DNA from 2 places in the Rugosimonospora acidiphila genome. Region 2 is predicted to be linked to the other one. Evidence: predicted binding sites of a transcription regulator. Region 2 holds the regulator's gene; the other holds the start of a gene.

Region 1 (15,631 bases), on a different contig from region 2:
GTCCGCAACTCCTCAGGCCTGCCGGCATGGTACGACTGCTTCGATACCAGCGTGGAGCGGGCAGAACGGGCGAGCCGATGACGAGTAGGTCAGCCGAGCTTGGGCGGAAACCTGAGAGTCCGCAGCGGGCGGCGTTCCTTGAGTTGTTCTTCGACCTTGTGTTCGTCCTCGCGCTGAGCCAGCTCTCGCGCGGGCTGAGCCAGGATCTCAGCTGGAGCGGCGCACTCCAGGCGCTGGTGTTGCTGCTCGCCCTGTGTTGGGTCTGGGTCCACACGGCAGGGCTGACCGACATCTTCGACCCACAACGACCGCAGGTCCAGCTGGTGGTCACCGCGTCCATGCTCGGCGCCCTGGTGATGGCCGCCGTGGCGCCGCAGGCGTTCGGCACGCGAGGCCTGGTCTTCGCCGGCACGTACCTGGTCATCCAGAGCGGGCGCGGTCTGTTCATCGTGCTCGTCCTGCGCGGCCAGGACCAACGACGCCTCTACCTCCGGGTGCTGTTCTGGACCGGCGTGTCCGCCCTACCGTGGATCGCCGGAGCCGTCGCTCAGGATTCCGCGCGTCGCATTCTCTGGACGCTGGCGGTGGCCGCGGACTACGCGTCTTCCACCCTCCGCTGGCCCACGCCAGGGCTCGGCCGGGCGCCCGCATCGGAGTTCGTCATCGCTAGCGGGCACCTGGCCGAGCGGTACCGCCAGTTCTTCATCATCGCGCTCGGCGAATTGATCCTGGTGACCGGGCTGGCGTTCAGCGGCGGCGGCCTCGGGGCTGACCGCAGCGCGGCGCTCGTGGTGTCGTTCGCCACCACGGCGCTGCTGTGGCGAATCTACATCTATCGCGCCGGGGAGGTGCTCGGTACGGCCATCGGCGCGGCCCGCGACGCGGTCCGCGTCGGCCTCCCGATGACCTACGCACACGTGATCATGGTGGGCGGCATCGTGTTGACCGCCGTCGGCCAGGAACTCGTCATCGCCCATCCACTCGCGCATCGGCGATCAGCTTGGACGGCCGTCATCCTCGGCGGGCCCGCGCTGTTCCTGGTCGGGCGTGCCCTCTTCGAGTACGCGGTCTTCGCCCGAGTCTCCCGCGACCGGCCCATTGGGCTGCTCGTGCTCGCCGCCATGACACCGGCGATGCTGCTCCTGCCGCCGCTGCCGGCCGCCACCGCCGCTACCGCGGTCCTGACCGGGATCGCCGTCGCCGACGCGAACCGCGCTCGGGGACGCCTACCCGAACCACCCTCACCGCTCGGCGGCCCAGCATGACAAAAGCGGCGAATCACGGTGCCAGGCGCTGGTGAACACGGATCGCCGTGTGTGACCGGTGTCGGCGCGGCGCGACCCAACGGACGCCATCAGGTGGCGCGCAGCGCGGACATCACAGTGTCCAGCGCGATGTACGCGAACCCCACCCGCGTATCGCTGGCGCCGTAGGGCACCCACAGCGTTCCGTGATGCAGGAGGGCGCCGCAGGAGTAGACGACGTTGGGTACGTACCCGTCCCGATCGTTCTCGTCGGGCGCCAGCAACGTGCCTGGGAGAATCGCGATCACCTGCTCCGGCCGGTGCAGATCGAGCAGCATGGCGCCGATGGCGTACCGGCGCATCGGTCCCACGCCGTGGGTGAGCACCAGCCAGCCGGCCTTGGTCTCCAGCGGCGACCCGCAGTTCCCCACCTGGACCAGTCCCCAGCTCAGACTCGGCGGGTGCAGCGGAACCGGAGTCTGCCACTGGTGGTTTTCGTCGCGCGCTGTCAGGCCGATGGTCTCGCCGTCGGAACGGGACAGCGCGAGATGCCGGCCGTGCACGGTCCGGGGAAACAGCGCCATTCCCTTGCTCCGCACCGCCGGACCGCCCAGCGGGGCGATGTCGTAGTGCAGCAGATCGTGGCTGCGCAGTAGCCGCGCCGAAATGTGCCGACCGTCGTAGGCGGTGTAGGTCGCCAGGTAGACCGCGGTGCCGTCGTCCCCGGAAAATCTCACGAACCGGGCGTCCTCCATCCCGTTGCGCTCCGACGGCGTGGCCGGCCACAGCACCCGCTGGTCGAGGCCGACCTCGGCGGGGAAGGAGACGGTGTAGCTGGCTCCGATCGCGTCACGCAACTGTTCGACCGTCTCCCGCGCGGCCCCGTCGGCGAGCCTCTCTGCCGGTATCCGCGCCAGTGCGCGCTCGAAATCCTCGTCGTCGAACCGTTCGGGCAACGATGCCAGTACCGCGGCGCGGAGCCCGTTGTCGTAACCCACCTCGCCGAGTCCGGCGGCGAGCAGGTCGCGGCGGTGCCGGGCGGTGCCGCGGAGTCCGGGGGCCACCGGGCCGGAACGGTCCGCGACCGTGAGGGGCCTCCCAGACCCGGCCATCCATCGCCGGATCCTCGGCGTACCCGTGGGGGCAGACGCCGTCGAGCGCGGCCGACGTGACCGAGTCCAGCGTGGCGAACAGCGTCACGTCGACGCCGCGGGCCACCAGTCCCTCAGCGAGCAGGCCGGTGACCTGTTCCCAGGGGCCGTAGTGGCGAGGTGGTGTCCGCCAGGCCACCGGACCGAGTAGACCGATCCTCACCCCGCGCAGGCCGCCCGACGCGTCGTCACGCTCCCGCGGTGCGGGCCGCTCTCCGGTGGCATGGCATCACCCTTCAGTCGATTCGCGAGAGGCGGAGCATGGCCAGCACCAGCACGGTCGGGGCGTTCGCGGTCGCTATGCCTCCGGCTTGTCGGCGACGAGTACCTCGGTGGTGAGGAACAGAGCGGCGATCGACGCGGCGTTCTGCAACGCCGAACGGGTCACCTTCGCCGGTTCGACGATGCCCGCCTTGATCATGTCGACGTACCCGCCGGTGGTGGCGTCGAGGCCGTGGCCCGGGGGCAGCGACTCGACGTTCGCTGCCACGACGGCGCCCTCGAGGCCGGCGTTGGTGGCGATCCGCCTGAGCGGCGCGGTGAGTGCGACCCGCACGATCTTCGCGCCGGTGGCCTCATCGCCGGTCAGGTCGAGCTTGTCGAACGCGGTGACCGCGGCGTTGGCAAGGGCCACGCCACCGCCCGGGAGCAGCCCCTCTTCGATCGCGGCCTTGGCATTGCGCACGGCATCCTCGATGCGGTGCTTGCGCTCCTTGAGCTCAACCTCGGTGGCCGCGCCAACCTTGATGACCGCGACGCCGCCGGCCAACTTGGCCAGCCGCTCCTGCAGCTTCTCCCGGTCGTAGTCCGAGTCGCTCTTTTCGATCTCGGCACGGAGCTGGGCGACGCGCCCGTGGATCTGGTCAGCGTCGCCGGCGCCTTCGACGATCGTTGTCTCGTCCTTGCTGGCGACGACCTTGCGGGCGCGGCCGAGCTGGTCGAGGGTGGCGTTCTCCAGTGTCAGGCCGACGGTCTGGCTGATGACCTCACCACCGGTGAGGACGGCGAGGTCGCCCAGCATGGCCGTGCGGCGGTCGCCGAAGCCGGGCGCCTTGACAGCGACCGACTTGAAGGTACCGCGGACGTTGTTGACCACCAGGGTCGCGAGGGCTTCACCCTCAACGTCCTCGGCGATTATCACCAGCGGCCTGCCCGCCTGCATGACCTTCTCCAGGATCGGGAGCAGATCGTTCAGGTTCGAGATCCGGCCCTCCACGACGAGGAGGTACGGGTCGTCCAGGACGGCTTCCATCCGCTCAACGTCGGTGACCAGGTAGGGCGAGAGGTAGCCCTTGTCGAAGCGCATGCCCTCGGTGAACTCGAGGTCCAAGCCGAAGGCGTTGCTCTCCTCGACGGTGATGACGCCTTCCTTGCCGACCTTGTCCATCGCCTCGGCGATGAGTTCACCAACCTGGGAATCACCGGCGGAGATCGAGGCCGTGGCGGCGATCTGCTCCCTGCTCTGGACCTCCTGGGCCTGGGTGGCCAGCACCTCCGTCACCGCGGCCACGGCCTGCTCGATGCCCCGCTTGAGCGCGATCGGGTTCGCGCCGGCGGCGACGTTGCGCAGCCCTTCGCGTACGAGCGCCTGGGCGAGCACGGTGGCCGTGGTCGTGCCGTCGCCGGCCACGTCATCGGTCTTCTTGGCTACTTCCTTGACCAGCTCGGCGCCGAGCTTCTCGTACGGGTCATCGAGTTCGATCTCCTTGGCGATACTCACACCATCGTTGGTGATGGTGGGCGCACCCCACTTCGTGTCCAGCACGACGTTGCGGCCTTTCGGGCCCAGCGTCACCTTCACCGTGTCGGCGAGGATGTTCATCCCGCGCTCGAGGCCGCGACGGGCCTCTTCCCCGAAAACGATCAACTTGGCCATGTGCGTCGTCCTCTACGTCGTAGTGCTGAACGACAACACTGACCGGAGCGAGCTGCGATGGAGCGCAACGCACGACCCGAACCCGGGGTGCCTCATCCCATTCGATTAGCACTCGCCAGTTGCGACTGCTAACTCTGGTCTAGCACTCGCCCGCTCGGAGCGCAAGGCTCATCCCACCCCCTCCGGCCTGCTCGGTCTGACGTTCAAAACGAGGGGACTGGCTGCAGTCAGGCCAGTCGACCGCCGTCACCTCACGCCTCTATGCCATCCTCGCGCCCGCGACGCTGGCCGAGGTCCGCGTTGACCTGTCCGATGCGATCCACTCCATGCATGTCGTTCGCGCGACCCTTCTTTGAGGTTTGGTGGATGTCCGCATTCGACGCGCGATGCGGCGCCCAGCGACAGCACGTGGCCCGCTGGGTCGCTGCGATAGCGAAACGGCGATGCGACGAACGCCCTCAGGCTCTCCACCTGGTGGCCCAGGATGTACCGCCGGAAGGGCACAGGGCGTTCTGGACCGGTCTGTTAGCCGACCACGACCTGTGGACGCAGTTCCAACTGGCAGCGATGCTCGACGGGCATGACGCCATCGTTCGTCCTAGCGATCGGGCCGGCCCCGACGACACCCGAGTGCGCGATCAGGTGGTGTCGATGTCCGCAGGGGGTCGGAGACCTCTGCCGTGACCCTGACGTGGTTGTGGGCGGCGGTAGACCAACATCCAGGCCAGGAATCACTGCGCTGCGGCGGCGGGCACCGGCGGCGGTAATGAGCGCTGCCCCACCGCCGCGCGGAGCCGCCCGATGATCGCGTCACCGACCCGCGCCGTCTCCTGCTTGTACGGGGTGTCGGACAGGACGAAGTGCCGGATGCCCAGCTCGGCGTACCTGCGCAGGGCTGCGGTGACGTCCTCGGGCGAGCCCACCAACCAGGTCGTGCCCGCCCCTCCCCCACCGTACCGCCCAGGAGCTGTGTAGAGGCAGCTGTCGAGTACGTCGCCGCGCGCGGCCAGCTCGAGCAGTCGTCGCTGCCCCACGGCGGGGCCTCGGCGCCGGTCGATCCGACGGTCGTCCGGCGCCTCGGAGCGCCGCGCCATGGCGAGAACCTTCGTCTCCGCGTCCCGCCACGCCTCCTCGGTCGTGTCACGAATCAGAGTGGTGATCCGCAGCCCGAACTCCAGCGGTGGCAGGTCGCGTCCCAGCTCCGCGCTGAGGCCGCGAAGCCGGCCGACGCGTTCGGCGATCCCGTCGAGCGGCTCGCCCCAGAACAGCTGGACGTCGGCCTCGGTGGCCGAGACCCGCTCCGCGGCCGCGGACGCACCACCGAAGTACAGGCGCGGACCGGTGCCATGCGGCCGCGGGACCACCGTGGAATCGGTGACCCCGAAATACTCACCCTCATACGTGACGCGCTCCTCGGTCCACAGCCGCCGGACCAGGCGCATGAACTCCTTGGTCCGCGAATAGCGCTGCGCCTGGTCACCCTCGACGTCGCCGTACGCCGCCAGGTTGTCCTGCCCGCTCACGATGTTGACAAGCAGCCGGCCGCCGCTGAAGTGGTCCAGGGTCGCCGCCGCGCTCGCGAAGTGCGCCGGCTGCCAGTACCCGGGCCGGACGGCCACGAGCGGGCGGAAGGTCATGGTGCGTGCCGTGATCGCGGTGGCGAGCGTGAACGTGTCCGGCCGGCCCCACCCGGTGCCGATCAGAGCCCCGGACCAACCGTGCCTCTCGGCGGTGCGGGCCAGGTCGGTGGCGTGCTCAAGGGTGCCGTAGCCGTCGATAGCGTCGTCGCCCCGGTGCCCCGGCTCGAGGGTGTTGGGGATGTACCACAGGAACGTGAGGGCCATGTCGTCTCCCAATCGCGTACTGCTGATGAGTTGTCTGGCTCAGCCACGGCGCCGGCGCGCCGAATCGCTGAGCGCCGGCGGTACTTGCCGAACAGCCGGCCACCCGCTGGCGCCGAAGACGGCCGCCGTCACGAAGGCGCACCCACCGTCGCCACGTCCCGGACGCCCTGGCCCGCACTCACCCCGCCCGCCTCGCCGAACTGGTTCACCGGCCGCGGCAGCCCGTAGTGCTCGCGCAGCGTGACGCCCTGGTACTCGGTGCGGAACAGGCCGCGCTCCTGCAGGATCGGTACGACTTTGGCGGCGAACGCCTCGATCCCCGAGGGCAGCACCGCCGGCATGATGTTGAAACCGTCGGCGGCGCCGTTGTCAAAGTAGTGCTGGATCGTGTCGGCCACCTGCAGCGGGGTGCCGGTGAAGGTGCGGTGCCCGCGCCCGCCGCCGAGCTTGCCGATCAGCTCTCGAACGGTCAGGTTTTCCCGGCGGGCCCAGTCGACGATGAGCGTGTAGCGGCTCTTCGCACCCTCGATCTCGTCCTCGTCGGGCAGGTCCGCCGGGAGTCGCTCGTCCAGCCTCAGCCGCTCGGGGTCGATCCGCAGCGTCTGGGCGAGCTGCGCCACGGCGTACCGCGGTGCGATCAGACGATCCAGCTCAGCGTCGAGCTCGCGTGCCTCGGCCTGCGTCTCGCCGATAACCGGCACGATGCCTGGCAGGATGATGATGTGATCGGGGTTGCGCCCGGCCGCGGCGGCGCGGCGCTTCACGTCGGCGTAGAACGCCTGGCTTTCCTCAAGCGTCGGCTGGGCGGTGAAGATCGCCTCAGCCCACTTCGCGGCGAACTGCTTGCCGTCCTCCGAGGAGCCGGCCTGCACCAGCAACGGATATGCCTGCGGAGAGCGCGGCACGTTCAGCGGCCCGTCGACCCGGAAAAACGTCCCGCGGTGGTCGATCCTGCGGACCCGGTCGCGCCTGGCGTGCACGCCCGCATCCTTGTCGGCGACGATCGCGTCGTCGGCCCAGCTGTCCCACAGCTTCGTCGAAACCTCGAGGAACTCGTCGGCCCGCTCGTAGCGCGCCATGTGCGACGGCTGCTGTCGCAGGCCGAAGTTGCCCGCCGCGGCGTCGCTGGCGGTGGTGACGATGTTCCAGCCGGCCCGGCCGCCTGACAGGTAGTCGAGAGAGGCGAATCGGCGAGCCAGATTGTAGGGCTCGTTGTAGGACGTCGAGGCGGTCGCGATCAGCCCGATCCGGCTCGTGCTCGCGGCGAGCGCGGCGAGCAGCAGCGTCGGCTCGAGCTTGCCCGAGGGTCGGCGCCCCGGGTCGCCCCACGCCGCGGGGCTGTCGGCGAGGAAGACGGAGTCGAACTTCGCGTCCTCGGCCACCCGGGCCAGATACTGGTGGGCGGCAAGGGAAAGGTTGGCGTGCGGGTCCGCCTCGGGCAGTCGCCACGACGCCTCGTGGTGGCCGGTGTCGTGCAGGAAGAGGTTGAGGTGCAGCTGGTTGGGGTTCTTGCTCATCGCAGGTCCTTTCGGATCGGGGCGCAGGGCGTCACGCCGCCTGGCTCTGGCTGGACACGGCAGTGAGGGTTTCCTCGTTGACACCCAGCTGGTCGAGCAGGAACGTCCGTAGCTCGGCGAACCGGGGATCCGCTTGGGAGCGGTGCGGCAGGTCTACGCGTACGTCCGTGCGCACGACGCCGCCGTCGAGCAGGATCACCCGATCGGCCAGCACGATGGCCTCGTCGACATCGTGGGTGACCAGCAACACCGCCGGCCGGTGTATCGCACACAGCTTGCGCAGCAGGACGTGCATGCGGATGCGGGTCAGTGCGTCGAGCGCGCCGAACGGCTCGTCGGCCAGCAGCAGTGCGGGCTCGCGCACCAGCGAGCGGGCCAGCGAGGCGCGCTGTTGCTCACCGCCGGACAGTTCGTGGGGCCAGGCGCGCCCCCGACCTGCGAGGCCGACCTCGGCCAGTGCCCGCCGGCCACGCTCGACCGCGTCGCCGGCGCGCAACCCGAAGACGATGTTGTCCAGGATCCGTTTCCAGGGCAGCAGCCGGGAATCCTGGAAGACCACCGATACGGCGTCGGGCACGTGGATCTGGCCGTAGCCCGCGACCTGCCGATCCAGCCCCGCGAGCGCCCGCAGCAGGGTGCTCTTGCCGCTGCCGGAACGCCCGATCAGCGCGACGAACTCGCCGGAGGCGATGTCCAGGTCGAGGCCGTTGAGGACGCCCCCGTTTTCGTTGAAGCTGCGGTGCAGGTTGCGCACCCGCACCGCCGGTGTGCCCGAGCCGGTGCGCGGCTTGGGGGTCAGCTCTCCAGCGTCCGTCGCCATGCGAGCACCTTTCTCTCCGTGAGCCTGACCGCGGTGTCGGCGAAAAAGCCGAAGACCCCGTAGAGCACCAGACCGACGACCAGGACGTCGGTCTGGCCGTACTCCTCGGCGAGCGTCATCATGTGGCCGATGCCGCTGGTCGCGTTGTACTGCTCCACGACGACCAGGCCGAGCAGCGCCGAGGTCACCGCGAACCTCATGCCGAGCAGGAAGCCGGGCAGCGCGCCGGGCAGCACCACGTCCCGGATGAACCGACCGCGCCCGACGCCGATGGTCTCGGCCAGCTCGGCGTACCTGCCATCGATGCCGCGCAGCCCGTTGTGCGTGTTGACGTAGATCGGGATCATGCTGATCAGCGCTATCGTCACGATTTTCATCTCCTGGCCAATGCCGAACCAGGCAATGAACAGCGGGATCAGCGCCAGGGTGGGAAGCGACCGCTTGATCTGGATCGGCCCGTCGATCAGGGACTCCCCGATGCGGGACAGTCCCGAGGCCACGGCCAGCAGCGTGCCGCCCGTCACCCCGAAGGCCAGCCCGAGCCCGGCCCGCTCCAGCGAGGAGACGATGTTGCCGAGCAGGTCGTGGTTGGCCCACTGGTCCTTGAACGCCGCCACCACATCCCACGGCGCCGTGAGGACCGCCGGGCTGATGAAGCCGGCCTTCGAGCCGATGACCCAGACCGCCAGCAGGACGACGGGCCCCACCCAGAAGGCGAACCTGATCCGGCGGCCCGGCCCGAGCCTGCGGCGTACCACCCGGTCGTCGACCTTCGACACGCTGGCGGTCGGGGCGGCCGCGTTGCCGACGCTGCGGGCATCGATGGCACCGGTCGCGGTCATGACGCATCACCCGTGACCAGATCGGAGCCGGCGGCCGCCGCCTCGACCGGCTCGAACCGGCGATCGACGAGGGTGCTCACCTCCAGCTTTTTGTGGTACTGCTGCTCGGCGAGCAGGTCCGCGGTCTGCTGGAGCCGTTGGTCGGCGTTGTCCCAGCTCGCCGGGATTCCGGCCGTCCCGTCGAGGGCGACGATCGCTCTCGCGTCAGCGGGGCTCAGCCCCTGGTTGTCCTCGAAGTACGCCTTCGCGTACTCGTCGGGGTGCTGGTTCTGCCACAGCAGCGCCTTCGTACGCACCGCGACATAGGTCTTGAGCGCGGCGGCTTTCGCCGCGTCTTGCACCGAACTGGTCAGGCAGTAGATCGTCGCCGCGTCGTCGCGGATGCCGGTCGGGATCGCGCTGCCCGAGCTGTACTTCTCCTCGTAGACCTTCACGTTCGCGGCCCCCAGCGGCGCGACGTCGACGGCCTCGCTGCCCAGCGCGGTGACGTAGGAGTCGCCCGTGCTGGTCAGGTCGACGAGATCGACGTCCTTCTGGGTCAGGCCCGCCTTCTGCAGCACCCGCAGGACGAGCGCGCCCTGCGCCTGTCCGGCGCTGTAGGCGATTTTCTTGCCCCGCAGGTCCGCCAGCGAGGTGACCTTTACACCGGGAGCCACGCCCAGTTCGTAGATGGGATGCTGGAGCGGGTCGACGGTAACGGACTGGAAGATGATTTTCGTCGACGTGCCGGTCCACGCGGCGAACAGTGAGGGGATATCGGCGACCGAGCTGCAGTCGAGTTTGTTGCCGCGAAACGCCTGGATGCTCTGGGGGCCGCCGCTGATGTTGGCCCACTGGACCCTCACGCCGGCGTCCGCCAACTCCTTGTCGAGACCCGAGACCTGGACGATCGACTGGATCGTCGGATCGCCGATCCGGATCACGGTGCCACCCGGCACCTTGTCCGGCAGCGGGGCGGACAGCTCCAGGGTCACGCCTGAGCCCTTGCTCCCGCAGGCGGTCAGGGTGGAAAGGGCAACGGCCAGCACCGCGAGGGCCGCGAGCGCCGTATGACGCGATCGAGCCGTGCGCTTGAGGCGATGGACCGGTGTGGTCATGACAATCCTTTTCTCGTGAGGGGTTCTTTACAGGACGTGGTAGCTGCCGTCGTGGTAAAGCAGAGGGCGACTGGTCTCGGCGAGCCCGACCTGTTCGATCCGGCCGACGACCAGATGAGAACCGCCGGCGGGAAGGCGGTGCTGCAGCGAGATCCGCAGCCAGGCGGCGGCCCCGTCCAAGAGGGGCTCGCCGGTGGCGAGCTGGCGCCAGCGGGTCGGCGCGGCGAACCGATCGATACCACTGGTGGCGAAGGTCCGCGCCAACTCGGCGTGCGCCGCCCCCAGCAGGTGAACGACGGCGGTGTCGGCGTCGCGTAGATGCGGCCAGGTCGACGCGGTCGCTGAAATGCCGAAGGACAGCAGGGGCGGCTCGGCCGACAGCGAGGCAAGGGAGGTCACGGTGACGCCCGCGGGGCCGCGTCCCGCGTCGGCGGTCACGACGGCGACGCCCGCGGCGTGGCGCCGGAACACCTGACGAAACAGCGCGGCGTCGACCGGTGCCGAAGGGCTCGGAAAGGGGACAGTGGTGGTCATGGGTCGGCTCCGTTCGGTTGTCGAGGCAGCCAGGACAGATCGGGCCCGCAGGCGGCGGGCCGGAACGCGAGCGTCAGTGCGGGTGTCAGCGGCGACAAGACGCGACCCGAAACGCTCCGTCCGAGGTCGGACAGTCGAGGAGCGTGGTCACCGTCATGGAATCCATACTAAGCCGATGGACTTAATAGGCAACTTTGCGTCGCGCTGAATTAACTGCGTCTCGTGCCATGGTGAGCTCCTGGCGGTCAGGAGGCGCGACGTTGCGGGTCCCAGGTCGACGGCGCGGCATACACCCGATCGAGGGCGATTGCACCTCCGGCCACGGCGAGCACGTTGCCCGCGAAGCTGGTCGTCCGGATGACGCTCGCGGCGTCGGCGCGGCGGCAGATTCTGGCCGCAGCCTCGGCGCGCAACGTCGCCAGGCACCCGGGCAGCCGATTCGCGCCCGCCTCAACCACTACGAGAACCTCGGGGTCGAACAGATCGAGCAGCAGGGCCGCGGCGCGACCCACGAGCCGAGCACGCCGCTCAAGCATCGCGGCCGCCCGCACCTGGCCGCTGGCGGCCGCGTCCACCAGGGCACGGAAGTCGGGCCGGTCGATCAGCCCGTCGGCGAGCGCGCGGCGCACCAGCGTCTGGTCGGAGACGGCGGCCTGCAGGCATCCGGTGCGACCGCAGGCACAGACCTCGACGCAACCGTCGACCGGCAAATGGGCGACGGCGCCGCCCGCGGCGGACCGGAGACCCTGATGGACGGTGCCGCCCGCCGCGAAGGCGACGTCGACGACATTTCCCACGAACAGGTGGACGCCGCTTTCCCGTGCCTGCCGGGCGGCGGCGCCGAAGAGCTGCTCGGCTTTGAGCAACGCGCGGGAGTTGCTGTCGACCTGCGCTGGAAGCCCTGTCGCCCGGGCCAGCACCTCACCGACCTGGATATCGCGCCATCCGAGCAAGGAGTGCTCGACGACGGCGCCGTTCGCCGCGTCCACCCACCCGCCGGTGGCGATGCCGAGGCCGAGGATTCTGCGTTCGCCGCCGTACTCCTGCCGGAAGGCGGCGACCCGTGAGGCGAGGGCCGCGAGGACGCTGGCCGGGTCACGCGGGCCGTGCGCGTCCCGGCGCTGCGCGATGACCCGTCCCCGAAGATCGAGCAAAGCCACTGTCGTACCGGGAACCGCGACGTGCGCTCCGACGACCGCGACGCCATCGGTCTGGATGTCCAGCGGCACGTGTGGCCGGCCGACTCCCGGTGGCCCTGCCGCCTCCGGAACCTCGCGGACGAGCCCGCGGTCCACGAGAGAGGTCACGACGCCGCTGACCGCAGCCGCGGACAGGCGCGTCACCCGGGCGATCGAGCTGCGCGCGATCGGCCCGTGGTCGAGGATCGCCCGCAGCACCGCCCCTGCCGAGTCCCACGACTTGCGGGCGGTCAGCGGCAGGTCACCGCGCCGAGTCGCGCGCCTCGCGTCGACCGGTCTGTTCACTAGGCACCTCACCGAAAACGCGCCTCATCGTCAACCACCCTCGCTGTGAGGGGGTTCCTCTCGGTTGGCCTGCTTCACGGATCGTGATGCCGGAGGGTTCCTGATCGAAGGCAGGTCCCCACCAGTTAGGTGATAGCAACCCGCACCGCCGCTGACCAGTAGGCAACGACGATTGCCTGCCCCAAGGCCACCTCCCAGCCGTGAGACGGCCGTCTGCCTCCGCTGCCAGCTCAGCCGCTGAGGGTGCGAACGGTGCGACGAAAGGTCAGCGTCGACACAGTGCGCTGGCGAAAAACGCGAGGTCGATCTCGCGCCGGGACCACAGCAGTGGGCGGCTCACGTATTCCACTATACCTATGGATTTGATGGAACTTGCATGGTGACCCACCCCACAGCGCGCCCCTTCGTTCCACCGCCGCGCCGGCCCGCCGGGCCAACGATCACGCCCGACCATCACCCATCGGACGGCGTGGCGTCCCGGCCCGGCCAACCCAGTGCCCCCACCCCCGGCAATCGCGGCAATTCCCATCATTCCGATAGGCATGGTATGTGTCTCCGCTCACTACACCGGGCGCGGAAGATCGGCTGACCTCAACGGCTCCGGCACCCGCCGCGTCTGCAATCCCGGAAGCCAGAGAGGATTCCAGACGTGGCGCCGGGCCAGGACGCGAGCCGCACCACCGCTCGCGTTCCAGGTGGGCCGCCACTACCAAGATTGACAGTGCGCGGAAACGCTGTGCATACTTCGGCCATGCACCTGCCAGCGGATCTTCTCGTCCGGCGGCGCTACATCGACTTCAAGCTAGTCGCGGGCGCCATCTGTCGCTGACACCCTCCGCCCTACGAGACCAGGGCGGCCCGTAGGGCCCTTTGGTCGCTGGCCGGATCGGGAAATCTCACCTGTCGTCGGAGAAATGCGATGCATTTTGGCCGGCTCGCCTTTTGCTCCAAATTCCTACCCATCCGGTCGGATCAAGTGGATAAGTAGGAGAACCTCTCGACGGGCTTGCCGCTCAGCGAAGAGCGGTCAAACACTGGAAGGGTCGTCATGCCCACAGCGCACGCCACAGCCGAATCCCTGGACAGGATCTGGTTCACCCGCTGCCCGGTACCCACGGCCAGCGGTCTCGCCCACAGCCTTGGCTGGCTGGCGCGCGGCTTCGCCGAGTCAGGCGTCGAGGTCGGCGTGCTGCAGGACGCACCGCTGGAGATCGCGAGGCACCACTACGACCACGATCTCGTGGGTCTGATCCGCGAGGGTGGCAACGTGCCCGCGATCGCCGCACGGGCCGACGGCGCACCGACCCGACTGATCGGGCTGACGTGGATCGACGAGGGGCAGTCCATCGTGGTCGGACCGGATTCGCCGATCTCCTCGCCTGCCGCGCTGCGCGGCGCGCGGATCGCGGTGCCGGGCTGGTCCACCACGCGGGACACCAGCATGGCCCGGGCGATGGCGTTGCACGGGTTCAAAGGTGCGCTCCGCCTTGCCGGACTGACCCTCGACGACGTGGAGTTCGTCGAGGTGCCGATCGTGCCGGTCGTGCCGCCGGGCAAAGTACGCGCCGAGCGTGGCGAGCGGCGCTTCCGCGAATTGGATGAACTCGTCGCCGGGCGGGTCGACGCGGTCTATGTCAAGGGCGCCGCCGCGCTGGAGGCCGCCGCGGCGCGGGGCGCCGCGGTCGGTATCGACCTCGACGCGTCTGGACCGCCGCGGTTCCGGGTGAACAACGGGACCCCGCGTCCGATCACCGTGCACGAGGAGCTTCTGCGGACCCGTCCGGAGCTGGTCGTCGAGTTCCTGGTCCAGACGCTGCGCGCGGCCGACTGGGCGGCGCAGAACCTGGACGGTGTCCGCGACACCCTGGCGAGCGAGACCGGGTCGGGCGCCGATGGTGTGCTGCTGGCCTACCGCGAGGGGTTCCACCGCACGCTGCACCCGACTCTGGACCCACAGAGGCTGGATCTGCTGCGCGTGCAGAAGGCATTCCTGCTGCGCTACGGCTTCCTCGGCGCGGACTTCGATTTCGACTCCTGGGTTGAGCCGCAGCCACTGCGATTGGCCTACGAACGCGTGGCGCAACGGCCATGACCGACACCTCAACGTCATCCCCGGGCGCCCACGACCGAGTCGCGTTCGACACGCGGCGCTCGCGCCCCGACCGGCTCCAAGTCCCGAAAGGCCAACCCTTGATCAGCACCCACCCGTCCGGCGACCGGAACCCGAAGCCACGCGGCCGACGCGTGCTGTCACGGCGCCCGGTGCTGCTGAGCGCGACCGTCCTCGCCGCCTCCGCCCTCTGGCTTTCGGCCTGCGGCGGGTCGAGTGCGTCGGCGGGCGCCTCCGGCCGGGCCGATGAGACCGTCCGGGTCGGCGTCATCGCCGGGTCGCCTCCCGGCGTGTACTCCGCGATCCAGGATGGGTTCTTCGCCCAGCAGCACATCAAGGTCAAACTCGTGACGCTCAGCGGTGGGCCCGCCCTCGTCGCGGCGACCGAAGGCGGCTCCATCGACATCGCCTGGGCCGACATGTTCGCCTGGACCTCCGCCATCGAGCAGGGCTTCAAGCTGACAATCATCAACCCGGCCAACGGCGTGAAGGCCGGGCAGCAGGTCAATGTGATCATGACGAAACCGGGCAGCGGCATCACGTCGGCGAAGGACCTGGCCGGCAAGAAGATCGGGGTACCGGCCCAGGCACTGACCACCGTACAGATCAAGAAATGGCTGGCCGACCAGGGCCTGGATCCGAACGGTCCGCAATACACCACTGTCCAGGACCGCACCACCGAAGGGGGCCTGGTCGCACAGGGCACGATCAACGCGGCGGCGACCAGCGGCGCGTCGGTCACCGAGTGGCAGGCCCAGTACGGGCTGGTGGTCGCCGGTACCTACGACTCGGGCATCCCCGACGGCGCGGCAACGTCCGGCTACGGCGCACTGACCAGCTACGCGCAGGCACACCAGGATCTCATCAAGCGGTTCGTGACCGCCGTCCGGCAGGGCGTGGCCGCGTTCCAGGCAGCCACCCCCGCGGCGCAGAACAAGATACTGGTCGGGTACGGCGGTGCGGACGTCTCCACCTTGGAGGCCAAGTATCCCGGTGCGCTGGCCAAGGCCGCCGCGGCCAACGACGGCGAGCTGAAGGGGCCGTTCGACCTGGCCGCCGAGAATCAGTGGATCAAGATCGGTGTGCGGTACGGCGCGCTGAAGAAGCCGCTG
Region 2 (15,631 bases):
GGTACGCCGATTCCTCCGTCTGCCGCGCCGAGACCGGCCGAGGACCCCGGTCGCGGGATGAACCCGGCGCTGCCGATGCGTCGCGCCGTCCGGCCCAACCAGCGGCGGTTCGACGCCCGGTCTAGACCCGGGCAGTGGCTAGACCCGGGCAGTGGCTAGACCCGGACAGAGTCCAGCCCCAGCGGGGAGTCTGGGCCCAGGAACGCGAAAACGCCGCCCGGGAGGGCCCGGACGGCGGTACGCGAAAAGGGCGCTCAGGCCGCCAGCGACGTGTAGCGCTTGGCGATGGCCGACTTGCGGTTGGCCGCCTGGTTCTTGTGGATGACGCCCTTGCTCACGGCCTTGTCCAGCTTGCGGGACGCGTCGCGCAGCAGGGTCTCGGCCGAGGCGGCATCGCCGGCCTGGACCGCCTCGTTGTACTTGCGGATCGCCGTCTTGAGCGACGACTTGACCGCCTTGTTCCGCAGCCGGGCCTTCTCGTTCTGCCGGTTGCGCTTGATCTGGGACTTGATGTTCGCCACGCGACAGCCTCGTCCTGATAGCTCGGTTGGTTGCTTGGGCGTGGATGACTGTACGTCGCCACACGCGAGCAGCCAGAGTACCAGGTCACCGGCTGTCGGGCCAAAACGGGCCGGCTGGGGCGACGGTACGCCCCAGCCGGCCCCGCGGCGTCGCTCAGCAGGCGCCGTTGCAGGCGAGTACCTTCAGCCGGTCCAGCGTCCCGTTCCAGACGTCGGAGTCGCCGGCCAGTGTGGCCGCGCTGCTCCACTGCCAGAACGAGTAGACCGAGTACCCGGGCGGAAGCGCGCCCACCGTGCTGGCGTACCGGGCGATCCACAGCGGCGAGTTGGCCGCCCACGGGTTGGAGTTGCCGATGCAGGTGTTCCACCAGTCCGTGGTCGTGTAGAGCACCGGCCACCGGGTGGTCCGGGCGTGGTACTCGTTCGAGAACGAGGTGATCCAGCTGCGCATCGACGCCTGGGACAGGCCGTAGCACTCCGCGCCGTACGGGTTGTACTCGATGTCCAGGGCGCCCGGGAGGGTCTTGCCGTCCTTCGACCAGCCGCCGCCGTGGTTGACGAAGTAGTCGGCCTGGACCGCGCCGGTGGTGGTGTCCGGGCGGGCGAAGTGGTATGCGCCGCGGATCATGCCCACGTTGTACGAGCCGTTGTACTGCTGGGCGAAGGACGCATTGGTGTAGTACGTGCCCTCGGTGGCCTTGATGTAGGCGAACCTCGAGCCGGCGTTCCACTGCGCCTGCCAGTTGACGCTGCCCTGGTAGGAGGACACGTCCTGGCCCTGGACTCCGGCCGGGGCCGCGACGGCGCCGGTGCCGAAGAGGATACTCACGGCGGCGGTGGCCGCGACGGTGAGTCCGGCCAGCAGGCCGAGCCGCTTGCGGGGTGATGGCATTTGCGCTCCTCGGGGTAATGGGGGTCGTGATGACCTTCGATGTTTATGTCACACCTCAAGGTGGATCTCCAGACACATTGACGATCTTTGCGGTATCTGTTTCGCGAATTGTGCGTAACCGAGCGACAAGCCGCCCCGGACCCGGGCCGGCGGGGCGGGCGCCGTCCGTCCGCTCGGTGGCCGCTGTGGCGCCCGGAACCCGCCAGCCGGCCCCCGCGCCCCGCGGGCCGGGCATGGGACGATAGAAGCGAGACCGCGGCGCGCCGGGCCATGCTGGGCGCGCCGCACTCGATCACGAGCACCGACGAGCAACCAACCGAATACGAAGAACCGACGACGAACGGACGACCGTGCCATCGACGCCAGCTGCGGGCGCTACCGCTCCGGAGCGCATCCGCAACTTCTGCATCATCGCCCACATCGACCACGGGAAGTCCACCCTGGCCGACCGGATGCTGCAGCTCACTGAGGTTGTGGACGCACGGCAGATGCGTGCGCAGTACCTCGACCGGATGGACATCGAGCGCGAGCGCGGCATCACGATCAAGAGCCAGGCCGTCCGGATGCCCTGGCGGGTGCGGGAGGGTGGCCTGAGCGGCGAGGACAGCGTCCTCAACATGATCGACACGCCCGGTCACGTCGACTTCACCTATGAGGTCAGCCGGAGTCTGGCCGCCTGCGAGGGCGCCGTCCTGCTGGTCGACGCGGCCCAGGGGATCGAGGCGCAGACCCTGGCCAACCTGTACCTGGCCCTGGAGGACGACCTCACGATCATCCCGGTCCTCAACAAGATCGACTTGCCGGCCGCCCAGCCGGAGAAGTACGCCGAGGAGCTGGCGCACCTGATCGGCTGCCAGCCCGAGGACTGCCTGCGGGTGTCCGGGAAGACCGGGGAAGGTGTGTCGCACCTGCTGGACGAGATCGTCCGGCAGATCCCGGCGCCGGTCGGCGTCGCCGATGCCCCGGCCCGCGCGATGATCTTTGACTCGGTGTACGACGTCTATCGCGGTGTGGTCACCTATGTCCGGGTTATCGATGGCCGGATCGAGGCCCGCGACCGGATCAAGATGATGTCCACCGGGGCGGTGCACGAGCTGCTGGAGATAGGCGTGATCTCGCCGGAGCCGCTCAAGGGGAAGGGGCTCGGCGTCGGCGAGGTCGGGTACCTGATGACCGGCGTGAAGGATGTGCGGCAGTCCCGCGTCGGCGACACGGTCACCATCAATTCACGGCCGGCCACCGATGCGCTGGGGGGATACAAGGACCCCAAGCCGATGGTCTACTCCGGCCTGTACCCGATCGACGGCTCGGACTACCCGGATCTGCGCGACGCGCTCGACAAGCTCAAGCTCAACGACGCCGCGTTGTCCTACGAGCCGGAGACCAGCGCGGCGCTCGGCTTCGGATTCCGCTGCGGCTTCCTCGGGCTGCTGCACCTGGAGATTATCCGGGAGCGGCTGGAGCGCGAATTCGGCCTCGACCTGATCTCGACCTCGCCGAACGTGGTCTACCGGGTCAACCTGGACGGCGGCGGTGAGCTCACCGTCACCAACCCGAGCGAGTACCCGACGGGCAAGGTGGCCGAGGTCTTCGAGCCGATCGTGCGGGCCACGGTGCTGACCCCCAACGACTACGTCGGCGCGGTGATGGAGCTGTGCCAGGGGCGCCGGGGCAGCCTGCAGGGCATGGACTATCTGTCCGCCGACCGGGTCGAGCTGCGATACACGCTGCCGCTCGCCGAAATCATCTTCGACTTCTTCGACCAGCTCAAGTCGCGCACCAAGGGCTACGCGTCGCTGGACTACGAGCCCAACGGCGAGCAGCAGGCCGACCTCGTCAAGGTGGACATCCTGCTGCACGGCGAGGCGGTCGACGCGTTCTCCGCGATCGTGCACAAGGACAAGGCGTACAACTACGGCGTCGGGATCGCCGCCAAGCTGCGCTCGTTGATCCCCCGCCAGCAGTTCGAGGTGCCCATCCAGGCGGCGATCGGCTCTCGGGTGATCGCCCGGGAGACCATCCGAGCGATCCGTAAGGACGTGCTCGCCAAGTGCTACGGCGGTGACATCACCCGCAAGCGCAAGCTGCTGGAGAAGCAGAAGGAAGGCAAGAAGCGGATGAAGATGGTCGGCCGGGTCGAGGTGCCGCAGGAGGCGTTCATCGCCGCGCTGTCCACTTCGGACGACGGCGCCGACCAGCGCGGCGCCGGCAAGAAATGACGTACCACTGCCACCGCTGCGGCGCGCCGCTCGCCTCGGCACCGCCGGTCGAGTGCCCGGCGTGCGGGTACGCGATGTTCCTCAACGCCCGTCCGACGGCGTCGGTCATCATCGTTGACGGCGACCGGTTCCTCGCCCTGATGCGGGCCCGGGAGCCCAATGCCGGGCGGTGGGACCTGCCGGGCGGCTTCTGTGACGGTTGGGAGCTGCCGAGGGACGCGGCGGTGCGGGAGGCCCGGGAGGAGCTGGGGGTCGCCGTACGCCTCGACCAGTTCGTCGGCATGTACCTCGGCGAGTACCAGTTCCAGGGCGAGCTGCTGCCGGTGCTGGACATGTTCTGGCTCGCCACGATCGTGGACGGGCAGTTGCGCCCGGACCCGAGCGAGGCGACCGACCACGGCTGGCTGCCGCTGCGCGATCCGCCGTCGATGGCCTTCTCCACTATGGACAGCGCCCTGCCTGACGCCGCCGCGATGCTGGTCCGCGGTCACTGAGGTTTCGGTATTCGACGCCACGGGTATTTCTGGATCGTTGCCCCGAACAAGAGGGTTGAGGAGGATCCCGTGACTGTGGCAGGCATCATCTCAGCGATCCTGGTCGGTCTGGTCATCGGCGCGCTGGGGCGCCTGGTGATTCCGGGCCGGCAGAACATCCCGATCTGGCTCACCATCATTGTCGGTATCGTCGCGGCCTTCATCGGCACGGCCGTGGCGAAGGCTGTCGGCGTGGCCGACACCTCGGGCTTCGACTGGATCGAGTTCTTCATCCAGATCGGTGTGGCGGCACTGGGCGTGGCGCTGGTCAGCGGCATCGGTGGAGGCCGGAGGACTCTGAGTCACCGGTAGCGAGCGTCCCCGGCTCCGGCCGGAACGCGAGCGCACCAACGATCAGCTGGAAATGCGACCGAGGCCCGCTCCGGGAGTCCGGAGCGGGCCTCGGTGACGTCGGGCCAGGAGCTCAGCGCAGCCAGGGAACGCTGCGGTCGAGCAGGCCGCGGGTCTTGAGCTCCTTGCGCAGCGGGATCTCGTCGTCGATGTACCCGTCCCAGTTGATGCCCCAGTAGTTGGCGGTGTGGGTGCCCTCGCCCAGCAGCTGGCGCTGCACCGGGGTCCGGTTGGTCCACCAGGGGCTGTTCGGGTCCGGGTGCAGCTCGTCGAGCGGGCGGATCCACCGGTACGTGTAACCGACGAACAGCATCTTGCGGGTGATGTTCGACAGGTTCGTCGAGCGCGAGTGCCACTGCCGGCGGTCGAAGATGAACGCGTCACCGGGGTTGGCGGTGATCTCGACGGTGCCCTCGGGGTCCGGGTTGTGAACGCTCAGGTCGGCCGGGCGGGGCAGCGAGTTCCACAGGTGGCTGCCGGGGATCACCTTGGTGGCGCCGCGGCCCGTCTCCGAAAGGTCGGACAGGACGTAGGCGACCTTGAGCGAGAACATCGGCCGGGGCACGTTCGGGTCCATGGTCTCCGGGTCGGAGTTCTGCCGGTACCCGTCCTGGTGCCAACCCCAGTACGGCTTCTCCGGCTCCAGGGCCGGCGGGGTCACGTCGAGGTGGTTGTGGTGGGTGTAGATGTTCCAGCCGGCCAGGCCCCACATGTACGGGAACGCGATCGGGTGCGTGAGCAGCTCGCCGAACAGCTCGTCACGGTCCAGGAAGCCGAGCAGGTGCAGGGTGCCGTCCTTGGTGGTGCGACCCGCCGCCTTCTCCTCCGCGTACACGCGGTCGACGGCCTCTTCCAGCGCCGCCCGGTGGTCCTCGGTCAGTACATTGCGGAGCAGCAAGAAGCCCTGCTCCAAAAACTCCTTGCGATCGACCTCACTGATCGGCTCGTAACCGGTCCGGCCGTCGTAGTCGAACGCAGCAGGCTTGGCTGCCTCCATGGTGTTACTGCCCTCCCTCAACGATGCTGCCTCCCCCCGGCGCGCGCCCGGGTGGCGACGAAGACTCCCGATGGTAACGCGCTGCAATTGGACCGGCTCGCCGGCATCGGCGAGCGCTGATCGTTGAATGAGCGCCGTTTCCGTTGCTCTATAACGGCTGCAAGGCGCCAGGAGCTTACAGAATGAACTCGTAAGCTAACTCTGCGGATAAACTTCGGCGACGACTTGGTCACCGGCGGCGAGCGTGAGGTTGCCCGACGCGTGGGTCCAGGCGCCGGCCTTGGCGGTCCACTCCTCGCCGCCGAACCGCACACTCTTAACGTTCTGGTCAGCCGCGTGTGAAACCAGCCAGTGCGCCAACTGCCAGCCGTCGCGCGTCTCGCTCACGCTCAGCTCCAGCCCGGGCAGGCTGGCGTCGGTCACGCTGTCCACCTCGCCCCAGTCCGCCGCGAGGCTCTGCTCCAGCGCGCCCAGGGCGGCTGTGCCGCGGACCGCGGGTTTAGCGGTGATCGTGCAGGCCACGGCGCTGGCCGCGTCGCCGGACAGGGCGTTGGCGAGCACCTGGGCCTCGTCGGCCCACTGCTGGTAGGCCGAGCCGTCGGCGGAGTGCTGCACCGACTGCGCGGCGTCCGAGATCGAGTCCTCCTGCCAGTCGTTCACCCGCTGCAGAGCGTCGTAGAAGGCGCCGGCCGCGTAGCGCGGGTCGGCGATCTCCTGCGGGGTCCCCCAGTTCTGGCTGGGCCGCTGCTGGAACAGGCCGATCGAGTCGCGGTCGCCGCCGGCCAGGTTCTGCAGCTTCGACTCCTGCATGGCGGTGGCCAGGGCGATCACCACGGCCCGGGTGGGCAGCCCGCGCCGGAGGCCGACCGCGGCGATGGTGGCGGCGTTGGCCATCTGAGCCGGCTCCAGGGTGGCCTTGCCGCTCGCGTTGACCACGCACTGCTGCGTGATCAGGTGCAGCGCTCCGCTGCCGAGGGTTCGAACCGCGACGTATATGCCGACACCGGCGATTAAGGCCAACGCGGCGAAGACCGCGAGAACGACCCGGATACGCACGGTAATCCTCCACAGTGGTCGGACACGGTCAGAGTACGCCGGAATTACACGCTACGCTCAGCGACTCTATTAGCTGGGATGATCGGTAATCACCTATAAGGACTGCGAAATCCAGCCTGGGTCCCGCTTTTCCCGGAAGGCCAACATGCCCTCGATACCCTCGGCCGACCCGAAATAGGCGATCGACAGCTCGGTGAGATCGGCCAGATCATCACGGAGGGTAGCAGTCGCCTCCCGCAGGAGCAGGCTCTTCGCCCCGGCCATGGCGCCGGGAGCCCCGCGGCGCAGCGCCTCGACGTACCGGTCGGTCGCGGCGTCCAGTTCGGCCGCCGGTACCGCGGCGGTCACCAGCCCGATCCGCTCCGCCCGGGCGCCGTCGAAGGGCTCCCCGGTCAGGTACAACTCGGCCGCGGCCCGGGGGGTGAGCCGCGGCAGCACCACCGCCGAGATCACCGCCGGGATCACGCCGACCCGGACCTCGGTGAACGCGAAACTCGCCTCGGTAGCGCAGACCGCGAGGTCGGCGGCGGCGATCAGGCCGAGGCCGCCGGCCCGGGCCGGCCCGGCGATCCGGGCGAGCACCGGCTTCGGGCACTCACAGATAGTGGCGATCAACTCGCCGAGCCGGCCGGCCGGCACCGGCCCGGGCCCCTCGGCGCCGCCCCGCCCGCCGATCATGGACCCGCCCTGGGCCGCGGGGTCGGCCGGACCGCCCTGGGCCGCGGGGTCGGCCGGACCGCCCTGGCCCGCGAGTGCGGCCGCGGTCTCCTTGAGGTCGGCTCCGGAGCAGAACACCGGGCCGGTGTGGGTCAGCACGAGGACCCGGACCGCGGGATCGGCGACCGCCGCCTCCACCGCGTCGATCAAGCCGTCGATCATGGCCCCGGACAGGGCGTTGCGGTTGTGTGGGCTGTTCATCGTGACGCGGGCCACCCCGCGCTCGATGTCGACCTGGACCGGCGAGGCTTCAGAACCCATGACGGCACACTAGTAGGTATGCCTGGAGCGTTGCCGGACGGTGAGCCGGTTCCTTTCGACGGCGGGTTGCCGGCCTCAGCCACCGCCGACGTCGGCGCGCGCGGTTTCGGCGTGTACGTGCACGTGCCGTTCTGCGCGTCCAGGTGCGGGTACTGCGACTTCAACACGTACGCGCCGGGCGAGGGGGTGGACTCCGCCGGGTACGCCGACACGGTGCTGTCGGAGTTGGCCCTGGCGGCCCGGGCGCTCGACGGCTCGGTGCCCCGGGTGGACACCGTGTTCTTCGGCGGCGGCACCCCGACCCTGCTCCCTCCCGCCGAACTCGGCCGGATTCTGGAAGGGATCGACCGGACCTGGGGGTTGGCCCCGGGCGCCGAGGTGACCACCGAGGCCAATCCCGAATCGGTCACGCCCGACTCCCTGGCGCGGCTGCGCCGGGCCGGGTTCACCCGGATCTCGCTGGGCATGCAGTCCGCCGCCCCGCACGTGCTGCGGGTGCTGGATCGCCGGCACACCCCGGGCCGGGCCATCCAGGCCGCGCGGGAGGCGCGCGACGCCGGGTTCGAGCACGTCAACCTCGACTTGATCTACGGAACGCCGGGGGAGACCTCGGCGGACTTCGCCGGTTCCCTGCAGGCGGTGCTCGACGCGGGCGTGGATCACGTCAGCGCGTACGCCCTGATAGTGGAGGACGGCACCCGGATGGCGGCCCGGATGCGCCGGGGGGAGCTGCCGTACCCGGACGACGACGTGGCGGCCGACCGGTACCTGGCGGCGGACTACACGCTGTCCGAGGCCGGGCTCGACTGGTACGAGGTGTCCAACTGGGCGGCCGGCGAGGCGGCGCGCTGCCGGCACAATCTCATCTACTGGGACGGCGGGGACTGGTGGGGGCTGGGCCCGGGTGCGCACAGCCACGTCGGCGGGGTCCGCTGGTGGAACGTGAAGCATCCGTCGGCGTACGCCGACCGGCTGGCCCGGGGCGGGTCGCCGGGGCAGGGTCGGGAACTGCTCACCAAGGACGAGCGCCAGACCGAGGAGGTCATGCTGCGGCTGCGGCTGGCCGGCGGGCTCCCCTTGTCCACATTGGACGTAGCGGGGCGGGAGGCGGCTGGGCGGGCACTCGGGGACGGTCTGCTGGACCCGGCACGCTACTCGGCCGGGGCGGCCGTGCTGACGCTGCGCGGCCGGCTGCTGGCCGACGCGGTGGTGCGTGACCTGCTGCCGTGAGCCGGCACCGGGCGGGTGATACCGGTGAGTTCCCAGCCGGGAAGACTCACCGGTCTCCGGGGACGATCGGATCTACTTCACTATGGATATCGACATCGGGTAGTGGTACAGCTGCCCTTCGTTGGCGCGCAGCCCGCCGATGATGCCCAGGATGACTCCGACGAGCCAGGCGATCGGCAGGATGATGAAGCCGATGAAGAAGCACAGCGTGATGTAGCCGACCACCGCGACGATCGTCCAGGTCAGGTGGAAGTTCAGCGCGGCCACCGCGTGCGCGCGCACGGTCGGCGACTGGTTGCCCTTGTTCACCAGCGCGATCAGCGGAGCCACCCAGCCGAGGAAGCCACTGATGAACATGCCGGCGGCGCCGCCGAAGTGGGCGATCAGGGCCCAGGTCTTGTCGTCGGCGGTGGCGTAGCCCAGCGGCGGCGGGCTCGTGGGCGGGTAGTACGTCGGCGGCGGGTAGCCGCCCGGGGGCATGCCGCCCGGCGGGTAGCCGCCCGGCGCGCCGCCGCCCTGGGGATAGCCGCCCGGCGGGTAACCGCCGGGCGCGGTGGCGTCCCACGCCGGGCCGTCCTGCGGTTGGCCGGGCGGCTGCTGGCGCGGCGGCTGGAAGCCTTGCGGGGGCGCGGAGGGATCCTGGGGCTGGCCGCCTGCGGCGCCGGGATCCCAGGTGGGGCTGGGGGGTTCGGTCATGTCCGTCACGGTAGGTGGCCCAATCAACCGCGCGCCAGACAGCCCGGATGACCAGTTGTCGACAGTTGCCGCTCAGGGGTGGACAGAGCGGACGGCGCGCGATAGGTCAACGGACGACCGGGTAGCTGACCGGGTACTTGTACAGCTCGCCGTCGTTGGCCCGCAGCCCGCCGACCACGCCGAAGATCGCGCTGAGCACCACCACGGCCCCCAGGGCGAGGTTCAGCAGCGCGTGGGCGGCCCCGGTGAACAGCCAGCCGCCCGACGCGCCCACGCAAATGCGGACCACGATCAGGATCAGCGCGACCGCGCTGGCCGGGCCGAAGAAGTTCAGCGCCGCGGCCGCGTGCGCCCGCACGGCCGGGGACTGGTTGCCGCGTCCCTGCAGCGCGATCAACGGCGCGACGAAGCCGAGCAGGCCGCCGCCGACGACCGCGCCGACCGCCCCGCCAAAGTGCGCGACCAGCGCCCAGGTCTTGTCCTGGGAGGAGGGGTAGCCGGGTGGTGGCGGGCCCGGCTGCTGCTGGCCGGGCCCGGTCGAGTACCCGGGCGGGGGGTACCCGTAGGGCTGCCCGTAACCCGGCGCTCCGCCCGGGCCGGACTGCCCGTAACCCGGCGCGCCGCCCGGGCCGGACTGGCCCGGCTGGCCCGGCTGGCCGTAACCCGGCTGAGTGGGGCCCGGCCCGGCCGGTCCCGGCTGGGGCGGCACGCCGGACCCCGGCGCGCCCGACCCCGCCGGCGCGCCCGATCCCGGCTGCCCGCCGGCCTGCGTTTCGTCCCATGGTGGGGTGGGTGGTTGGGTCATGTGCGTCACGGTAGGGGTACGGCAAGGGGGACGCCAGGAGGGGTATGCGGGAATCGGACGACGCGCCGATCCCCTGCGCCGCTCGACCGGAAGTAGACTGGCACTCACAAACGCCGAGTGCCAGCAGCCGACGACGGGCGGAGAGGGGTGGTCGATGAGTCTCGACGACCGGAAGCTTGACGTGCTGCGGGCGATTGTCCAGGACTATGTCTCGACCCAGGAGCCGGTCGGCAGCAAGGCGCTCGTCGAGCGGCACCACCTGCGGGTGTCGCCGGCCACCATCCGCAACGACATGGCGGTGCTGGAGGACGAGGGCTATATCCGCCAGCCGCACACCAGCGCCGGCCGGGTGCCCACCGACCGGGGCTACCGGCTGTTCGTGGACAAGCTCTCGCGGATCAAGCCGCTGTCCCCGGCGGAGCGCCGGGCCATCGAGCGGTTCCTGGTCGGCGCGGTCGACCTGGACGACGTGGTGCACCGCACGGTCCGGCTGCTGGCGCAGCTGACCCGTCAGGTGGCGGTCGTGCAGTTCCCGAGCCTGTCCCGCTCCTCGGTGCGCCACCTGGAACTGGTGCCCGTGTCCACCACCCGGATCATGCTCGTCATGATCGCCGATACTGGACGGGTGGAGCAGCGCCTGGTGGAGATGCCCGATCCGGTGCCCGAGGCCGACGTGCTCCGGCTGCGTACGGCGATCAACGAGAAGCTCGGCGGCGAGCGGCTGGTCGATACGCCGCCGCTGGTGCAGGACCTGGTCGAGGAGACCGACTCGGGCCTGCGGAGGGCCATGTCGACCCTGGCCAGCGTGCTCCTGGAGACGCTGGTGGAGCGGACCGAGGAGCGGATCGCGCTGGCCGGTACGGCGAACCTGACGCGTGGTGGCATCCTGGACTTTCAGGGATCGCTTCGGCCGATCCTCGAAGCCCTCGAGGAGGAGGTCGTGCTGCTCAAGCTGATCGGATCGGCCGAGCAGGACATCACCGCGACGAGGGTCCTGATCGGCGACGAGAACGAGATCGAGCATCTGCGGGCCACGTCGGTGGTCAGCACCGGCTACGGACCGGGCAGCACGGTGGTTGGCGGAATGGGCGTGTTGGGTCCAACCCGCATGGACTACCCGGGCACGATCGCCACGGTCAGCGCCGTGGCGCGATACGTCGGTGAAATCCTGGCGCAGAACTGAATGAGGGCATGACAACGGTGGCCAAGGACTACTACGGCATCCTCGGTGTGGCAAAGGACGCCACCGCCGACGAGATCAAGCGGGCGTACCGCAAGCTGGCTCGGCAGTACCACCCGGACGTGAATCCGGACCCGGAGGCCCACGAGCGGTTCAAGGAGATCAACGCCGCGTACGAGGTGCTGTCCGACGACCGGAAGCGCCAGATCGTCGACGTCGGCGGGGACCCGCTGGCGCCCGGTGGCGGCGGCGGCCCCGGTGGGCCCGGGGCGGGCGGCGCGTTCGTCGGCTTCCAGGACATCATGGACGCCTTCTTCGGCGGTGCGACCGGGTCTCGCGGCCCGCGTCCGCGCACCCGGCCTGGCTCCGACGCGATCCTGCCGCTGCCCCTCGACCTGCACGAGACGGCGTTCGGGGTCGAGGCCCCGATCACCGTCGACACGGCGGTGACCTGCCAGACCTGCCAGGGCGCGGGTACCGCGGCCGGCACCCACGTCGCCACCTGCGACGTGTGCGGCGGGCGCGGCGAGGTCCAGTCGGTGCAGCGGACCTTCCTCGGCCAGGTGGTCTCCTCCCGGCCGTGCGGCAACTGCGGCGGCTACGGCACGGTGATCCCGAACCCGTGCCCGACCTGCGCCGGCGATGGCCGGGTCCGCAGCCGCCGGACGCTGACCGTGAAGATCCCGGCCGGGGTCGAGGACCAGATGCGCATCCGGCTGGCCGGTCAGGGCGAGGTGGGCCCCGGTGGCGGCCCGCCCGGCGACCTGTACGTGGAGATCCACGAGCGGCAGCACGACGTGTTCTCCCGCAAGGGCGACGACCTGCACTGCCGGGTCACGGTCCCGATGACGGCCGCCGCCCTGGGCACCCGGCTGACCATCAAGACCCTGGACGGCGAGGAGAACCTCGACCTGCGTGCGGGCACCCAGCCGGCGTCCACCGTGCGGATCCGGGGCAAGGGCGTGCCGCACCTGCGCGGCACCGGCCGGGGCGACCTGTTCGTGCACCTCGACGTGCGTACCCCGACCAAGCTCACCCCTGACCAGGAGCGGATGCTGCGCGACTTCGCCAAGACCCGGGGCGAGGAGGTCGCCGAGCTGAGCAAGCAGGGTGGCTTCTTCTCCCGTTGGCGTGACGCGTTCAACGGTCACGCGTGAGCCGCGGACTCCGACCGGTGGGCCGGCGGTGAGCAGCCTCGCGCTGTTCCTGGTCGAGGCGCTGCCGGAGGGCGGGGAGTTCACGCTCGACGGGCCGGAGGGGCACCACGCCGCCGACGTGGCGCGGCTGCGCGTGGGCGAGGAGTTGCTGCTGGCCGACGGCCGGGGCGGTACGGCGCGGGCGGAGGTCACGGCCGCCCGGCGCGGCGCCCTCGACCTGTCCATCGCAGCGCGCCGGTACGCCGAGCCGCCCGACCCCAGGCTGGTGGTGGCGCAGGGCATCGCCAAGGGGGAGCGGGGCGAGCTGGCGGTCCAGGCGATGACCGAGGCCGGGGTGGACGAGATAGTGCCCTGGCAGGCCGCCCGCTCGGTGGCGATCTGGCGCGACGAGAAGCCGCTGGTCCGGTGGCGGGCCACCGCCCGGGAGGCGGCCAAGCAGGCCCGTCGCAGCCGGATCCCGTCGATACCGGCGCCGCTGTCCACGCCGGCCCTGGCCGCCCGGGCCACCCTCGTGCTGGACGCCGGCGCCCAGGTGCCGCTGTCGGCCGTGGAGCTTCCCGGACACGGCGACGTCGTGCTGGTGGTCGGGCCCGAGGGGGGCATCGCGCCGCAGGAACTGGAGGCGTTCGCCGCCGCCGGCGCGGTACCGGTGCGGCTGGGCGCGGAGGTGCTGCGTACCTCGACGGCCGGGGTGGCCGCCCTCGCCGTCCTGTCGGCGCGGCTCGGCCGCTGGTAGCTCCGGGCAGGGGCGGCCGGTGCGGCGGTCAGGTGCGCAGGTAGGAGGCGCCGTTGAGGTCGACGACCGTCCCGCTGGCCCACTGCGCCTCCGGCGAGGCCAGCCAGACGATCGCGGCGGCGATCTCCTCCGGCTGGGCCACCCGGTTGAACGGGCTCTGCGCCCGGATCTCCGGCCCGCGCGGCGACTTCAGGTGCACGTTGCCCATGTCCGTCTCGACGAACCCGGGCGCCACCGTGGCCACCTGGATGCCCAGCGGGCCCAGCGCCACCGCGAGCGACTGGCCCATCGCGTTGAGCCCGGCCTTGGTGGCGCCGTAGGCCGGCTGGCCCGGCTCACCCCGGAACGCGCCGCGCGAGGACACGTTGACTATCGCGCCGCCCGACTTCATGTGCTTGACCGCGCAGTATGTGACGTTGGCGGCGCCGATCAGGTTGACGTCGACGGTACGGCGCCACTGCTCCTGCCACTGCTCGTAGGTCACCTCGGTGATCCGGTGCGGCGTGTACTGGCCGGCGCTGTTCACCAGAACGTCGATCCCGCCCAGCGCCTCGGCGGCCGTGTCGACCATGGCGCGTACCGCCTCGGGGTCGGCCACGTCCGCCTGCACCGCCAGGTGGCCGGTGCCGGGCAGGTCGGCCACGAGCTTCTCGGCCAGCCCGACGGAGTCCCGGTGATGTACCGCCACCCGGTCGCCAAGCTCCGCGAAGGCGATGGCGGCGGCCCGCCCGATGCCCCGCGATGCTCCGGTGATCAGTACCGCTCGGCTCACTTGCGCCCTCCCAGGTTGGTGTGGATGGTCTCCAGCAGCCGGATCAGCTGCTCGCGCTGCTCGTTCGACAGGCCGTTCAGGGCGCGGTCGGTCAGCCGGAGCCGCTCCTGTTCGAGCGTCTTCTCCAGGTGGCGGCCCCGCTCGGTGAGGCAGAGCCGCACCAGCCGGGCGTCGTGCGGGTGAGCCTCGCGGCGCAGCAGGCCGGCCGCCTCCATCCGGGTGGCCGCCCGGGTCACCGTCGGCGTGGCCAGCTCGAGTCGCTTGGCCAGTTCGCCCGGGGTCTGCCCGTCGGCCTCCCACAGGCACTCCAGGATGAACTGCTGGCCGGCCCGGACCCCGTGCTGATTGAAGGCGGCCTCGGCCGCCTCGGCCATGGCCTTCTTCGTCGCCCAGAACGCGGACTGGAACTCGTCGCGTTGCACGGCCCCTACGCTACTTGACCGCACACCGTTAGCCGGCTAACCGTATCATTAGCTGGCTAACGTGTGATCCGTTCCGGGTGCGCGATGGAGGCGCACTGTAAGTTGCCTGCCATGGTCGACAACTGCCTGTTCTGCCGGATCGTGGCCGGGGAGATCCCGGCCACCGTGGTCCACGAGACGCCGGGCACCCTCGCCTTCCGGGACATCGCGCCGAAGGCGCCGGTACACGTGCTGGTCATCACCAAGGAGCACCACGTGGACGTCGCGGCGGTCGCCGCCGCCGACCCGGCCCTGGCCGGCGAAGTGCTCGGCGCGGCCGCCGAGGTGGCCCGCGGCGAGGGAATCGAGGAGCGCGGGTACCGGGTGATGTTCAACTCCGGGCCGGACAGCGGCCAGGAGGTGGCCCACGTGCACGCGCACGTGCTGGGCGGCAAGCCGCTTGGTCCTATGCTCTGCGCGTGACCTTCCAGCCCTCCGAACCCACCCAGCGGTACGCGCGGCTGGCCCAGCGGGCCCAGCGCGACGGCCGCATTCCCGCCCTCGCGGTGGCCCTGCACCGCGCCGACCGCCCGCTGTGGCACCACGAGATCGGTGCGGAACCGGACACTCAGTTCCGCATCGGCTCGGTCACCAAGACCTTCACCGCCGCGCTGGTCATGCGCTGCCGGGACGACGGCCTGCTGGATCTCGACGACCCGGTGGGCCGGCACGTGGACCTGCCGGCCCACGGCGAGCTGCCGATCCGCCGGCTGCTCTCGCACACCTCCGGCCTGCAGCGCGAGCCGTTCGGGGACGTGTGGGACTCGATGCGCGCGCCGGACACCCAGGCGCTGCTCGCCGACCTGGCCCGGGCCGAGCGCGTACTGCCGCCGGCCCGCCGGTTCCACTACTCGAACCTGAGCGTGGCCATCCTCGGGTACCTGGTCGGCCGGCTGCGCGGCGGCACCTGGGAAGAGGTGCTGGCCGACGAGATCCTGGGCCCGCTGGGGCTGTCCGGCACCACCGTGCGCCCGACCGACCGGGCGGCCACCGGGTACCTGGTCGACGCGTACAGCGACGAGGCCCGCCCGGAGCCGTCGACCGACT

What was found. The regulator HrcA, encoded in region 2, represses chaperone genes, less so after heat shock. The targets are predictions, from matches to a motif close to GGTTNGCACNCTCNNNNNGAGNGTGCNAACC.
Region 1: groL (chaperonin GroEL) is a predicted target of HrcA. The motif match lies at 4,375-4,405, and genes of this name have one in related genera.

The regions. Positions count from the first base shown of each region.
Region 1 is NZ_BAABJQ010000008.1:129,997-145,627, reverse strand. Features, by position in the region: gene ABEA87_RS16260 (low temperature requirement protein A) at 78-1,265, shown strand; gene ABEA87_RS16255 (glycoside hydrolase family 130 protein) at 1,355-2,308, opposite strand; partial or broken gene ABEA87_RS16250 (glycosyltransferase family 4 protein) at 2,331-2,558, opposite strand; gene groL (chaperonin GroEL) at 2,694-4,271, opposite strand; gene ABEA87_RS16240 (LLM class flavin-dependent oxidoreductase) at 5,003-6,115, opposite strand; gene ABEA87_RS16235 (LLM class flavin-dependent oxidoreductase) at 6,244-7,632, opposite strand; gene ABEA87_RS16230 (ABC transporter ATP-binding protein) at 7,664-8,452, opposite strand; gene ABEA87_RS16225 (ABC transporter permease) at 8,428-9,294, opposite strand; gene ABEA87_RS16220 (ABC transporter substrate-binding protein) at 9,291-10,391, opposite strand; gene ABEA87_RS16215 (flavin reductase family protein) at 10,419-10,925, opposite strand; gene ABEA87_RS16210 (ROK family transcriptional regulator) at 11,171-12,409, opposite strand; gene ABEA87_RS16205 (ABC transporter substrate-binding protein) at 13,458-14,501, shown strand; gene ABEA87_RS16200 (ABC transporter substrate-binding protein) at 14,654-15,631, shown strand, end outside.
Region 2 is NZ_BAABJQ010000006.1:360,136-375,766, reverse strand. Features, by position in the region: gene ABEA87_RS13860 (collagen-like domain-containing protein) at 1-159, shown strand, start outside; gene rpsT (30S ribosomal protein S20) at 255-521, opposite strand; gene ABEA87_RS13850 (lysozyme) at 676-1,413, opposite strand; gene lepA (translation elongation factor 4) at 1,764-3,632, shown strand; gene ABEA87_RS13840 (NUDIX domain-containing protein) at 3,629-4,126, shown strand; gene ABEA87_RS13835 (GlsB/YeaQ/YmgE family stress response membrane protein) at 4,196-4,477, shown strand; gene ABEA87_RS13830 (phytanoyl-CoA dioxygenase family protein) at 4,590-5,513, opposite strand; gene ABEA87_RS13825 (hypothetical protein) at 5,709-6,575, opposite strand; gene ABEA87_RS13820 (enoyl-CoA hydratase-related protein) at 6,663-7,547, opposite strand; gene hemW (radical SAM family heme chaperone HemW) at 7,566-8,777, shown strand; gene ABEA87_RS13810 (DUF4870 domain-containing protein) at 8,850-9,473, opposite strand; gene ABEA87_RS13805 (DUF4870 domain-containing protein) at 9,580-10,278, opposite strand; gene hrcA (heat-inducible transcriptional repressor HrcA) at 10,433-11,461, shown strand; gene dnaJ (molecular chaperone DnaJ) at 11,479-12,615, shown strand; gene ABEA87_RS13790 (16S rRNA (uracil(1498)-N(3))-methyltransferase) at 12,644-13,351, shown strand; gene ABEA87_RS13785 (SDR family NAD(P)-dependent oxidoreductase) at 13,380-14,123, opposite strand; gene ABEA87_RS13780 (MarR family winged helix-turn-helix transcriptional regulator) at 14,120-14,545, opposite strand; gene ABEA87_RS13775 (histidine triad nucleotide-binding protein) at 14,657-15,007, shown strand; gene ABEA87_RS13770 (serine hydrolase domain-containing protein) at 15,004-15,631, shown strand, end outside.